DNA from 3 places in the Saccharococcus thermophilus genome. Region 3 is predicted to be linked to each of the others. Evidence: riboswitches for the same ligand, from Rfam matches in the RefSeq annotation. Region 3 holds a riboswitch; each other region holds the start of a gene.
The links. Region 3 has a riboswitch for lysine ahead of BDD39_RS12935 (amino acid permease). Riboswitches for the same ligand answer to the same signal wherever they lie in the genome.
Positions count from the first base shown of each region.

Region 1: another riboswitch for lysine. It lies ahead of BDD39_RS07275 (amino acid permease); the one in region 3 lies ahead of BDD39_RS12935 (amino acid permease).
Region 2: another riboswitch for lysine. It lies ahead of BDD39_RS11030 (aspartate kinase); the one in region 3 lies ahead of BDD39_RS12935 (amino acid permease).

Region 1 covers NZ_JAASRS010000001.1:1,405,678-1,410,460, forward strand. The annotation lists partial or broken gene BDD39_RS07260 (peptide MFS transporter) at 1-314, shown strand, start outside; gene BDD39_RS07265 (S8 family peptidase) at 401-1,759, shown strand; gene BDD39_RS07270 (YitT family protein) at 1,778-2,362, opposite strand; lysine riboswitch at 2,557-2,745, shown strand; gene BDD39_RS07275 (amino acid permease) at 2,875-4,344, shown strand; gene BDD39_RS07280 (twin-arginine translocase TatA/TatE family subunit) at 4,370-4,537, opposite strand; gene BDD39_RS07285 (H-type small acid-soluble spore protein) at 4,614-4,783, opposite strand, start outside; gene BDD39_RS07290 (hypothetical protein) at 4,762-4,783, opposite strand, start outside.
Region 2 covers NZ_JAASRS010000001.1:2,118,199-2,122,981, reverse strand. The annotation lists gene BDD39_RS16450 (hypothetical protein) at 1-633, shown strand, start outside; gene BDD39_RS16445 (hypothetical protein) at 684-1,298, shown strand; gene uvrC (excinuclease ABC subunit UvrC) at 1,317-3,089, shown strand; lysine riboswitch at 3,159-3,339, shown strand; gene BDD39_RS11030 (aspartate kinase) at 3,442-4,665, shown strand; gene BDD39_RS11025 (DUF2507 domain-containing protein) at 4,701-4,783, opposite strand, start outside.
Region 3 covers NZ_JAASRS010000001.1:2,487,045-2,491,827, forward strand. The annotation lists gene BDD39_RS12930 (M3 family oligoendopeptidase) at 1-1,391, opposite strand, end outside; lysine riboswitch at 1,549-1,726, shown strand; gene BDD39_RS12935 (amino acid permease) at 1,818-3,242, shown strand; gene BDD39_RS12940 (hypothetical protein) at 3,279-3,527, opposite strand; gene BDD39_RS12945 (S9 family peptidase) at 3,643-4,783, shown strand, end outside.

The DNA of each region.
Region 1 (4,783 bases), 1.1 Mb from region 3:
AACACCATATCGTCGAAAAAGCAAACTTGTTGTTCATTATCTTCACATATTTCCTTCATACGGTCGGCGAACTTTGCTTGTCACCAGTTGGATTGTCGATGGTAAGTAAACTTGCGCCTGTTCGACTCGCATCGGTGCTAATGGGCGTATGGTTAGCAGGAACTGGTGTCGCACAATTGTTGGCTGGCCAATTAGCAGCGTTTACGCAATCTTTAGGTTATTTGGAAATTTTCAGCTTAATTAGCGGCGTGACCATCGGATTAGGACTTATTTTGCTATTGTTTACGAAAAAATTGGTGCGAATGATGAACTAAAAAGTTGGATCCCTTTTTACGGGGCCAGCTTTTTTTTATAATTTTTTGCTCTTGGTTCACCCTATAACTAGTGAGGTGACATATAGATGAATAAACGAACTCTTTTCGCTATCACGACTGGAGTTGGCATTCTTTTTGTGATGATCACAGCAATCATGAAGACATATCGTCCGACAGTCCATCATGAAGAAACAAATCAGCTAAGACCGAAACCGGCCCCTTATATGACAACGACGCCTCGTTCCCATCCAACGGTCGTTACGTTGGACAGTTTGGCAATGGGCGAAAAACTGAAACATAAGCTAAACCATCATCCAAAAATTATCAAAATTCATCATAATAGCCGAGATAAAAGCCATTATTTTAATCATGAAATCACCGTCCGTTTTCAAACGCTTCCGTCTCCCCGCGAGATCAAACAAATGGAACGGACGATTGACGGAAAATTAGTCGACCATTTTGATCACTTTTTTATCTTTCGTTCCTCGACGAAAGCTTATCATGAATTATGTGAATATTTTCAATCCATCCCTTCTGTCGCTTACTGCGAGCCAAACTATATTTATTTGCAAAATGAAATCCCAAACGATTTGCTTTATTCGCGTTATCAATGGAACTTGCCAGTGATTGACACCGAAGCGGGCTGGACGTTATCACGTGGAAAAAAAAGCGTTACCATTGCCGTTATTGACAGCGGGGTCGATTTGAATCATCCAGATCTCGTCCATCGCCTTCAAACAGGCTATAACGTTCTTGCTGAAAATAATATTCCGGAAGATGACAACGGCCACGGCACACACGTCGCAGGCATTATCGCCTCGGAGCCAAACAACCATGAAGGGGTTGCCGGCATCACATGGTTTAACCGGGTGATGCCCATCAAGGCATTAAACGCCGACGGCTATGGCACAAGTTTTGACGTTGCGAAAGGAATCCGCTGGGCAGTCGACCATGGGGCAAAAGTGATCAACTTAAGCCTCGGCAATTATCAGCCTTCGACCGTATTGGAAGAAGCGATTCGCTATGCTTATAGCCACGATGTTGTACTCGTTGCCGCTTCAGGAAATGACAGTACTTCCCAGCCTAGCTTTCCCGCCGCCTATCCGGAAGTGATCAGCGTCGGCGCAGTGAATCCTGATCTTTCTTTTGCCACTTATTCCAATTACGGAAATTATTTAGATGTAGTGGCGCCTGGGACTAATATTGCGAGCACGTTTTCGCAACATCGTTACGCAGCTCTTTCCGGGACATCGATGGCTGCCCCGCACGTCACGGCATTAGCCGGTCTCATCCGCTCCATCAATCCGCACCTGACGAATGATGATGTAAAACAAATTATTATCAACACTGCTACCGATCTTGAGAACAACGGCAAAGATCCGTATTACGGATATGGTTTAATCAACGTCTATCGCGCGTTGGAATTAGCCAGCCGCTGGCGATAGCCATATGGATGGGGATTGTTACAGTACGTAATGTCTCCATCCTTTCGTGTGCGTCAGCAGTGTTGTCACCATCCCCACTACGGTGACGACAACGAGTGAATAAAGAAACGATGTAGAATCGATAACATAACTCCCAATCGTAATAATGAGCGTATCCATCAGAAAAATAATGATCCCTACATTCCAATTGGTCATTCTCGCAATAAATTGCGCTAATAAGTCCGTTCCTCCCGTACTCGTCTCTTCCCGCAGCATCATCCCAATTCCAGTGCCCACCAAAGCCCCTCCAATAATCGAGCTAGCGATTGGATCAATCACAATAATGCCGCGCAGCCCAGAAAACATATCAATCATTAGAGAAGAAAACAATAAACCGTGAAGGCTGTTATAAAAAAATGGGCGATAGTAAAACCAGGCCATAATATAAAGGGGAATGCTCAATAAAATAATCGTCAGCCCCGCTTTTACATGCCAAATATATTTGACGATTAAACCAATTCCAATGATTCCCCCATCTAACAAATGGTGAGGAACTAAAAAAACATTAATGCCGATTGCGAGAAAAATACTCCCAATAATCGTAATAGCCAATTTTTTTAACATCAGAGCGCCACCCCATTGTCCTCCGGCTTGCTTCAATCAAACTTGGTGCGCTAGCCAAAAACTTCGATATAGTTATTATATGGTGACACTTTCAAAGACTTGTCTCTTATTTTCTATTGCTATAATTACAATAATGGATTATAATATGGAATATATTAATATATTAGTATAATTGAATATGACGCTCATTCGACCCTTGAAGTAGAGGTCGCGGCTTTTATGAGTACGGTAAACGAGACGCAGAGCACGTCAAAGACTTTACCGGAAAGGAAAAGCTGCCGAAGTCTGGGCATTTCTCTGGGTGCTCAGGCTGGGGTTGTCACCGAATAGGGGCAACACTGTCATGCCTGCATAGTCTGCGGGTATGGAGCGCTATCTTCATGGGAGAGTTGATGGTATGCAGCTATTTCAACACTGCCGTCGAATCTCCTTCGACGGCTTTTTTATTTATGTAAAAAGGGCATAAACATCTTTCGTTTTTTAACTTATTTGTATAAAGGAGCGAGTTGTTAATGGAAACAGCAACAAAAACAATGGTTACTTCTTCTGCTTCTCTTTCTGAGGGTGGACTGCGGCGAAAACTAAAAACACGCCATTTAACGATGATTTCCCTCGGTGGAACGATCGGTACAGGTTTATTTTTAGCCAGCGGCGGAGCGGTGCATACAGCAGGACCCGGCGGAGCACTTGTGGCATATATCGCTGTTGGCGTTATGGTGTACTTTTTAATGACAAGCCTTGCGGAAATGGCTGCGTACATGCCTGTTTCTGGATCTTTTAGCACGTATGCGACAAAATTCGTTGATCCTGCGTTAGGATTTGCATTAGGATGGAATTATTGGTACAACTGGGCGATTACAATTGCAGCGGAACTATCAGCCGTCACGATGATTATGAAATTTTGGTTTCCACATAGTCCGTCGCTTTTATGGAGCGCGCTTTGCTTAGTCATTATGTTTCTTTTAAATTATTTATCCGTAAAGGGATTTGGAGAGGCGGAATATTGGTTTTCCCTTATTAAAGTGGTAACGGTTATCGTATTTTTAATTGTCAGCTTCCTGATGATTCTCGGAATCATGGGTGGTGAAGCGGTTGGCTTCAAAAACTTTACCATTGGAGATGCCCCGTTTCATGGCGGTTTTATGGCTATGTTAGGAATCTTTATGGCGGCGGGATTTTCCTTTCAAGGAACGGAATTATTGGGAGTTGCTGCTGGCGAAACAGAAAATCCGGAACACAGCATTCCCCGCGCCATTCGTAGCGTGTTTTGGCGCATTTTGCTATTCTATGTATTAGCTATTTTGGCAATCGGCTTGCTAATTCCTTATACAGATGGAAAGCTTGCTAATGACGATGTCACGGTTAGCCCGTTTACACTTGTATTCGATAAAGCTGGAATCGCCTTTGCCGCTTCCGTAATAAACGCTGTCATTTTAACTGCTGTATTATCGGCAGGTAACTCTGGGATGTACGCATCAACCCGCATGCTTTGGGATTTAGCCCGTGAAGGGAAAGCACCAAAATTTTTAGCGAAATTGGATAAACGTGGAGTTCCGGTGAATGCGCTTATTGTCACTTCATCAATAGGAACGCTTGCCTTTTTAGCTTCTTTCTTTGGCGACGGTGTCGTTTATACATGGTTATTGAACGCTTCCGGAATGTCGGGATTTATTGCATGGCTAGGTATTGCTATTAGCCATTATCGATTCCGTAAAGCGTACATTGCTCAAGGGAAAAGTCTCGATGATTTACCGTATAAAGCGAAATGGTTCCCGTTCGGTCCTATTTTTGCGTTCATTGTTTGCACTATTGTTATTTTAGGTCAAAACTATCCAGCATTTATTGGCGGAAAGATTGACTGGTACGGGGTTCTTGTTTCGTATATTGGCCTACCGCTCTTTATTATCGTCTGGCTTGGGTATAAGTTTGTGAAAAAAACAAAAATCGTTCCATTACATGAATGCGATTTTGAACAAAAATAAGGACTTGGTATGTATGACCAAGTCCTTACTTTTGTTCTTTTTGCTTTTCATCATCGATCATTCCATTTGCTGCATTTTTAAATTCACGCAACGTTTTTCCGACCGCTTGTCCTAATTCCGGCAATTTTTTTGGACCAAAAATTAACAACGCGAAGAAAACGATCAGAGCAATTTCTCCAAACCCGATGTTCATGTGATTCACTCCATATGTTTATTCATTTTTCTATTATTATACCATACCAAAACGGAAAGCGCCATTTTCGATACGACTATTCTTCTTGCAGAAGACGAACGGGTACTTCCATTTCACTCTCTGGACGATTTTTTATATAAATACGTGCCATTTCCCGTTCTTCATCCACGTGTTGAATCATTACCTGCTGCCCCTCGTATGTGACTGGCACGATTTTTCCCGATTCAGCGATTTGTTTGGCGCGTA
Region 2 (4,783 bases), 370 kb from region 3:
CGCTATGATTTATTGGCCATGCAGCCGCATTTTCCGGGCTATCCATATTTCGTGCTGGGCGGCATGCTTATTCATGCGTTTGTTGACAATCCGGCAAAAGCACTATCCATCTTTAATGTCATTGCTTTGTTTTCGGCAACCATTCCGATGGTTTTCCTGTTAAAAAAGCATCATTCAACGGTTATGTCCTTATTCATTAGCGCGCTCCTTCAATCGGCAAGCTATATCATGGTGATTGCGGGCCAGCCGATGTCGGACGGCGCGGCGTTAGGGGCGCTGTGGTGGTACTTTTGGTCCATCGAACTGGCAAGAAAGCATGATGCATGGTGGATGCAGCTTCTCCCGCTTGCCTTGTTTAGTCTGTTAATGGGTATCCGCCTGTCATACGCCCCGTTTGCTGTAGCGATTTTGTTTTTATGGCACGAAGATTGGAAAAAACATCGCAGTGTCCTTCGAATCTGCTGCTTTTTGACGCGACTGCTTTTTTCCAATTTATTTGGATTGCCGCGGTCGCGGCGACGGAAGGAAGTTTCCAATCTTTTTTCAAACTGGCTCTCTCATTTACGAGCGGCCATTTCGAGAAGTGGGGAGGAACGGCAGCAAGCGACGGGCAGCCGTTATGGGAGCGAGTGATTTATTTTTTCTTTTATAATATTTTATGGACAGGGATAGCAAGTCAAAACGTGATCCTGCTTTTTTTGTATATGGTTGCATGGACGGCGATATGGCGGTCAAGGAAATCCCCGTTTCCGAGCTGGCTTCTTGTTTCTGGATTTGTTTATTTTCTTTGGGTGTTATTTGCGCAAAATATTGAGAAACCGCGGCACATTCTCCCGCTTGTTCATCTTGTTTTGTTGTATGGCTGGATTTGCTTTGTCCGCAATCATATGTCTATGTACCGATGGAGCCTAGCGATGGTGGTGTTAGCCGTGCAATTCGTAACGGGGACATGGCATATGCGCGAGCAAGCATTACAGTTGCCGGCAACCTATCAGTTAGCGTATGATTTACAAAACAGCAAAGAGAAATTCGTTCTGTACACATGGGAAGAAACGCGTGTGCTACAATACTTAGATGTGGATTTTCCCCATAAGGACGTTTTGCACTTTTCATTTTTTTTACAAGACAAAGAGAACTATCAACATGCTAAAATTTATATGACTGGCCATGTTGTGAAAGGATTTCGGGCGCGAGGAGTTCCCCTTGCCGGCCATTTGCGGAGGGTGAAAACATATCGTTCCAGCACGCTGGCAGATCCAGTGTACGGAAACATTACGCTGTATGAATGGATGAATTAACTTGATGGAGTGATTATGATGCATGATCACTTAAAAGAAAAATTAGCCGTGCTTCCGGAGCAGCCGGGATGTTATTTGATGAAGGATAAAAACGGCACAGTAATATACGTTGGCAAAGCAAAAGTGCTGAAAAACCGTGTGCGTTCCTATTTTACCGGCACGCATGACGGAAAAACGCTGCGGCTTGTCAACGAAATTGCCGATTTCGAATATATTGTCACTTCTTCGAACATCGAAGCGCTCATTTTGGAAATGAACTTAATTAAAAAGTACGATCCGAAATATAATGTGATGCTCAAGGGCGACAATAGTTATCCGTTTATCAAGATTACCGCGGAGCAGCATCCTCGCCTAATCATTACACGAAAAGTGAAAAAAGATGGTGGAAAATATTTTGGACCGTATCCGCATGTACAGGCGGCAAATGAAACGAAGAAACTGTTAGACCGCATTTATCCGCTGCGCAAATGTTCAACCATGCCGAACCGAGTTTGTTTATATTACCATATGGGACAATGTCTAGCGCCGTGCGTGCATCCGGTGTCCGAACAGCAAAATAAAGAAATTGTCGAACAAATCGTTCGCTTTTTAAACGGTGGGTATAAAGAAGTAAAAGAAGAGCTCACGAAAAAGATGATGAAAGCAGCCGAAGCGCTCGAATTTGAGCGGGCGAAAGAATACCGCGATCTAATTGCCCATATTGAAGCAACGATGGAAAAGCAGAAGATGACCATGAACGATTTCGTTGATCGCGATGTGTTCGGTTATGCCTATGACAAAGGATGGATGTGCGTACAAGTATTTTTCATTCGTCAAGGCAAGCTGATTGAGCGCGATGCATCGATGTTTCCGATGTATCAAGACCCAGATGAGGAATTGCTGACGTTTTTGGGACAGTTTTATACAAAAGCGAACCACTTTAAGCCGAAAGAAGTCATTTTGCCTGCTGACATTGACGGCGAGCTTGCCGAGCAGCTGCTGGAAGTAACGGTTGTTCAGCCGAAAAGGGGAAAGAAAAAAGAACTTGTTGATTTGGCCAATAAAAACGCGGCAATTGCGTTGAAAGAAAAATTTTATTTAATCGAGCGGGACGAAGAGCGAACGATTAAAGCGGTAGAAAACTTAGGGAAAATATTGGGAATACCTGTGCCACACCGTATTGAGGCGTTTGACAATTCCAACATTCATGGCACCGATCCTGTTTCGGCGATGGTTGTCTTTATCGATGGAAAACCGGAGAAAAAAGAGTACCGCAAATATAAAATCAAAACGGTAGAAGGACCGGATGACTATGAATCGATGCGCGAAGTGGTAAGAAGGCGCTATACTCGCGTGCTAAAAGAAGGTCTTCCGCTTCCTGATTTGATTATTATTGACGGAGGAAAAGGGCATTTAGCTGCGGTAAGGGATGTGCTTGAAAACGAATTAGGACTTGATATTCCGCTCGCTGGGCTTGCAAAAGACGACAAGCATCGCACATCCGAGCTAATCATGGGGAATCCTCCGCAAATCGTTCCATTAGAACGAAACAGCCAAGAGTTTTATTTATTGCAGCGCATTCAAGATGAGGTGCATCGGTTTGCGGTTACATTTCATCGGCAAACGCGCGGAAAAACGATGTTTCACTCTGTGTTAGATGATATTCCTGGAGTTGGGGAAAAGCGGAAAAAAGCATTATTGAAGCATTTCGGATCCATTAAAAACATGAAAGAAGCAACGGTGGAAGAATTGCAACAAGCAAACATTCCGCGCTCCGTTGCCGAAAAAATTTATGAGAAATTGCGAGAATAATATTGTCAACAACATGAAAGTTTGATATGATTGCAATAAATTTCATATTTATACACTTTCAAACGCCGAAGTGAAGATAGAGGTGCGAACTTCAAGAGTACACATCCGGAGGAAAATGAGTTCCGATGACGGATGTGGAAAGGGGAGCGTCGCCGAAGTGGAAAAAGTCTCATTGCTTTTTCCGCTGGTCCTGCGTTTAAGAAATGTAGGACTGTCAAGATGTGATTCATCTTGGAGAGCTATCTCACTGTGCGAGGCGAATTCGCTTTTTTCGTGTTCGTGATGCACAGCAATGAGATTTCTCTCATTGCTGTTTTTTATTTATAAACAATAGGCAAAAGGGTGAAACGTAATGGGAATCATCGTACAAAAATTTGGTGGAACGTCCGTCGGTTCCACCGAAAGAATTCAACATGTCGCTAATCGCGTAATAGAGGAGGTTGAAAAAGGAAATAAAGTTGTCGTTGTTGTTTCGGCTATGGGGAAGACAACCGATAAACTTGTCGATCTGGCCAAACAAATTTCCGCACAGCCGAGCAAGCGGGAAATGGATATGCTGCTTGCAACTGGGGAACAAGTGAGCATTGCCCTTCTTGCCATGGCATTGCATGAAAAGGGATATAAAGCTATTTCATTAACGGGATGGCAGGCCGGGATTACAACGGAAGAAATGCACGGAAACGCCCGCATTACGGGTATCGATACGGCAAGAATCTGCAAGCATCTTGGTGAAGGGGCCATTGTCATTGTCGCCGGATTTCAAGGGGTGACGGAAACAGGGGAAATCACGACGCTCGGTCGCGGCGGTTCCGATACGACGGCGGTGGCGCTGGCGGCGGCGTTAAAAGCGGATAAGTGTGATATTTACACGGATGTAACTGGCGTGTTTACGACCGACCCGCGCTACGTAAAGACAGCACGGAAAATAAAAGAAATTTCCTATGATGAAATGCTAGAATTAGCTAATTTAGGAGCGGGGGTGCTGCACCCGCGCGCGGTGGAATTTGCGAAAAACTATGAAGTGCTGCTTGAGGTGCGCTCAAGTATGGAAAATGAAAGTGGCACAATCGTGAAAGGGGAAGTTTCGATGGAACAGCATTTAATCGTACGGGGAATCGCTTTTGAAGATCAAGTTACTCGAATTACAGTAAATGGAATTGGAAACAGCTTACATGCATTGCCGACTATTTTTACGGCACTCGCAAAGCGCGGCATTAATGTGGACATCATCATTCAAAGCGCGGAGAAGGCAGACACTACGTCTGTTTCTTTTTCGATTCGCACGGAGGATTTGCCGGAAACGCTTCAAGTGTTGCAATCGCTTGAAGGGGTAAACGTACAATATGAAAGCGGATTGGCCAAAGTATCGATCGTCGGTTCCGGCATGATTTCGAATCCGGGAGTGGCGGCGCGCATGTTTGAAGTGCTAGCGGGCCAGAATATTGAAATCAAAATGGTTAGCACGTCGGAAATTAAAATTTCTACTGTCATCGATGAGAAAAATATGGTTCGAGCAGTCGAAGCGCTCCATGAAGCGTTTGGGCTTGCCGAAGAAGCAGCGGCAGCGCGCGCATAAAATGAAAGAAGCCTGCTCCGGACAGGCTTCTTTCATTATTCTATCTCCTGTTTAAGGTCCCATTTAATGATGATAAGCACTTTATTTTCCCGCTTTTTTTGTTGTTCGAACGCTTCGG
Region 3 (4,783 bases):
CCGTCATAGTCTCGTGTCGGCATATATTTCCGTTCGATTTTCCTCCACGCTTGTTTCCGCTCCTCTGGCGTTGCGTTCGGGTTTTCATAGACGAAATGCTGGAATTCGTCGACCGCCACGCCGTACGGCAAAAATAAGAGTGCATCGCTTAAATGATAAAACCGATATTTTTCTGCGTCTTCCTGGAAAAACAGTTCCATCCACGGCCAGGTGAAAAATTCCATGCTCATCGAATGAATTTCGCATGCTTCTAACGTTGGCCAGTTGTATTCCGGAATTTCGTAATGGCGGCTTTCATACACTTGAAACGCGTGCCCCGCTTCATGGGTGAGCACATCAATATCTCCCGATGTGCCGGTAAAGTTGGAGAAAATAAATGGCGCTTTATAATTTTCGATATAGGTGCAATAGCCGCCGCTCGCTTTTCCTTTTTTCGCGATCAAATCCATCAGCTCATTTTCTATCATGTAACGGAAAAATTCTCCCGTTTCCGGCGACAGTTCTTCATACATCTTTTTCCCGTTTTCGATAATCCAGTCTGCATCCCCTTTTGGCGTCGGGTTGCCGGTTGGGAACACAAACGCTTCATCATAATATTTCAGCTTCTCGACGCCGATGCGTTTCCGCTGCCGCTCGCGCAGCTTCACGGCAATGGGAACGATATACCCTTCCACTTGCTTGCGGAATTTCGCGACCATCTCGGCGTTGTAATCGGTTCGTCCAAGACGTGCATAGCCGAGTTCCACGAAATTTTTAAAGCCAAGTTTTCGAGCGATGGCAGTGCGCACTTTCACAAGCTGATCGTAAATTTCATCAAGCTTTTGCTCATGTTCTTGGAAAAAGGCAAAACGCGCCTCACTCGCCCGCTTGCGCATCTCGCGGTCCGGCGATTCGACAAACGGTTGAAGCTGGGCGAGCGTCCGTTCTTCCCCTTCAAAGAAAATTTTCGCCGAAGCGATTAATTTTGTATACTCGCTCGTCAGTTTATTTTCTTGCTGCAAATCTTCCACAATATCCGGCGAATATGTTTTTAACTGCGTTTCGGCAAGCGCAAACAACTGTTTTCCCCATTTTTCCTCCAGCTGCGCGCGAAACGGCGAGGAAACAAGCGCACGGTAGTAATCGTTCACAAGTCCTTTGACAATTGGTTCCGTTTCATCAAAAAAATCTTGTTCCTGTTTATAAAATTCATCATTCGTATCAATCGTATGCCGGATATGGCAAATGTTTGCCATCGTGCTGAAATCATTGCGAAGCTGATTGATTTCTTTCATCGCTTCATGCTGCTCTTCGACACTCGTTGCCTTGCGAAACGATTGCAGCGCCTGTTGAAATGATGCTTGCATCTTCTCGATATTCGGCCGTTCGTAACGAAACTCAGAAAACTTCAATGCGATCCCTTCCTTTTCTCTTGCTTTCCTTATCTTAGATTCTATTCCATTCTCACACGGAAAATCCTTTTTTTCTAATAAAAAAGCTCGTTGACGAACTTTGTCGAAATTCGTATAATAATGACATCCATTGAATATTTTTTCTTTCTCGTCATGTCTCCGAGATAGAGGCCGCAATGAACAATAGCAAGCGGAAGGAGATACAGAGGGTCGACGAATTTCGCTGAAAAGGTTCGTTGCCGAAGTTTGCGGTGTTCTCTGGCGCCGCAGGCTGAGTCTGCATCTGAACAAGAGCAGCACTGCCGCCGTTAAAAACGGTGGAGCGCTTCGATTGGCAGTTGGAAACGGATGTTTTACACCCGTTGAAAACGCAAGGGTGTATTTTTTTTGGAGATAAAGAAAGCAACAGGAAAGGAGCTCATTTTCATGCAGCAACCAAAGCTAGGATTATGGCTATTAACGGCGCTTGTCTTTGGCAATATGGTCGGTTCAGGAATTTTTATGCTTCCGCGCTCGCTCGCGGAAGCGGCAAGCCCGCTCGGCGTTATTTTCGCGTGGCTGTTAACGGGCGCTGGCGTCTTAATGACGGCGCTTGTCTTTGGCAACTTGGCGATTCGCAAGCCGGAATTAAACGGTGGGCCGCAAATTTATGCAAAAGAATTGTTTCCAAAAGGATCGAACGTCTCGATTCTATCTGGCTTTATGTCCTCATGGGGATATTGGATCGGCAACTTCGCCGGCAACGTGGCAATTATTACGACATTCGCCAGCTATTTATCGACGTTTTTCCCCATTTTAACAAGCAAACAAACATTATTTACGATCGGTTCGCTTGACGTAAAACTAGGAAACTTCCTCACCTTTACCGTTTGCACAGTGTTGCTTTGGGGCATGCATTTCATCATTTTGCGCGGCATTGAAAGTGCGGGAAAGCTGAACTTTCTCGCTACAGCGGCAAAAGTGCTTGGATTTTTCCTATTCATCGTCATTGCTTTATTTGCGTTTGACAAAAGCAACATCGGTTCGTTTGTTGCACCGCGCTATGATGGTGCAGGACATTCGATTGGATTATTAAGTCAAATCAAGAATGCGGCGGTGTCGACATTGTGGGCGTTTATCGGCGTCGAATCGGCGATTGTGTTTGCATCGCGCGCGCGCAAACAAGCCGATGTCAAACGCGCAACAATCCTTGGCTTGTTGATTGCCCTTGCAATTTATATCGGCATTAGTGTGCTTGTCATGGGAGTATTGCCGCAAAAAGAACTCATTCATTCGGAAAAACCGCTTGTTGATGCGATTGTTGCGATTTTAGGCCCAAGCGGCGGCTACGTTCTTGCGGGACTCGGCTTAATCAGCTTGCTCGGCTCGACACTTGGCTGGGTGCTGTTAAGCGCCGAAGTACCGTATCAGGCGGCAAAACAAGGTTTGTTTATTCCAGCATTTTTAAAGGAAAACAAAAAGAAAGTACCAAGCTTTTCTTTAGTTCTTTCGAATGGATTGGCGCAAATCTTTATTTTTTCGACGGTTTCCAACTCGATGTCAGCGGCGTTTGACTTTGTCATTTACATCGCGACATTAGCGTATCTCGTCCCATATTTTATCGCTTCTGTCTTCCAATTAAAGCTGACGCTGACCGGCGAAACATACAAGGGTGCGGCACAGGGCCGCATGATCGATGGAATCGTTGCCGCTCTGGCTACCATTTATTCCGTCTGGGTCATCATCGCCGGCACCGCCGATATCAAAACGTTTATGCTTGGGGTTGTCCTGCTTTTAAGCGGCATTTTCTTCTACCCGCTAGTGAAAAAAGCGGCACAGCAAACAGCAGAAAAACAAAAAATGTCGGCATAACGAAAACGAACGTCCGAAAGCCGCGGACGTTCGTTTTTATATTTTTCTCTTTTCCTCCCCATCAATCACCATTGCCTCCACATCGATAAAATCAACGGGCTGAATCCCCATCGACTGAAAATCTTCTTTCGCCTTTCTAGCAAAGCGATTGTTTGATTTTTGTTCAGCAGCAGTTGTGATAATAGCCGTTTTCATCTTGTCAAAGTTCTGATCGCATAAGCGGATAAACGCTGTTTTCATTCGTTCACTATAAAAGCCAGCTGACATCAATAGCAATTTCGCCATCTCCCCCCTTTCGTCGTGACATGATCATTGCCGTTATTTTACCAAGTTTTAGAGGGAAAGGTAATTCATTTATCGAAATACTATAGAAAAATTTTTAATGAAGGAAGTGGGTTGGATGAATTTACAGAATGCAAAGAAAAAATTGCGCGGCATCACCTCAGAAGATTTGTTTCGCATCCGCTTTGTGAGCGACCCTCAATTCTCCCCAGATGGCGAGAAAGTTATCTTTGTACAAAAAACGATTGATGACGAGCAGGAATATCGCTCTCATCTTTTTCTCTTGACATTAGCGGATGGCAAAGTAAAACAATGGACGTTTGGAAAAGGAAAAGACGCTTTCCCGCGTTGGTCCCCGGATGGAAAAACGATCGCGTTTCTTTCCAACCGCTCCGACAAAACACAAATTTGGCTTCTTCCGACAGATGGCGGGGAAGCGCGCCAGTTAACCGCATTAAAAAACGGAGTGCGCCATCCGTGCTGGTCGCCGGATGGGCGGTTTCTCGTAGCACTCACTTCTCTTGGCAAGGAAGAAACGCTAGAAGAGCGCGAGGAGCAAAACAAAAAAGAGAAAGAAAAACGCAAACTGACACCGCTTATCGTAGATCGGCTACAATACAAATCCGATGCAGCGGGATTTCGCGATGATAAACAAGATGTACTCATTCGCATCAATGTAGAAACAGGCGAGATTCAAGCTCTGACAGACGGCGATGACGAAATCGGCTCATTTGCCATATCCCCTGACAGCAAAACAGTCGCATTTATCGCCAATCGAAGCGATGAGCCTGATTTTACGTTTACGCGCGATATATTTCTCCTTGATATCGACAGCGGAAAAACGACAAAAATCACCGATGGAAAAGGTTTTTTCACTTCGCTGTCTTGGTCTCCGGACGGAAAAACGCTTGCGGCGATTGGGCATGAGCTCGAATATTTAGCCGCTACGTTAAATCGAGTTTGGATTTTTGATCTCGCTGGCGGAGAAAAACGGGCGCTTACCGCCGATTGGGATATGCATGTCGGTGATGCGATGGTAGGTGACATGCATTCCGATGCGCCAAGTCCTGGACTCATTTGGGATAAAGAAGGAAACGGTATGTATTTTCTTGCTTCCGAACGAGGGCGCGTCAACCTTTATCATGTAGCATTGGACGGAACAATTACACCATCTGTAGTCGGCGATTTCCATCTGTATGGATTAACGATTCACCCGCATCAACATATAGCGATTGCGGCAATTAGCAAACCAACCTGTA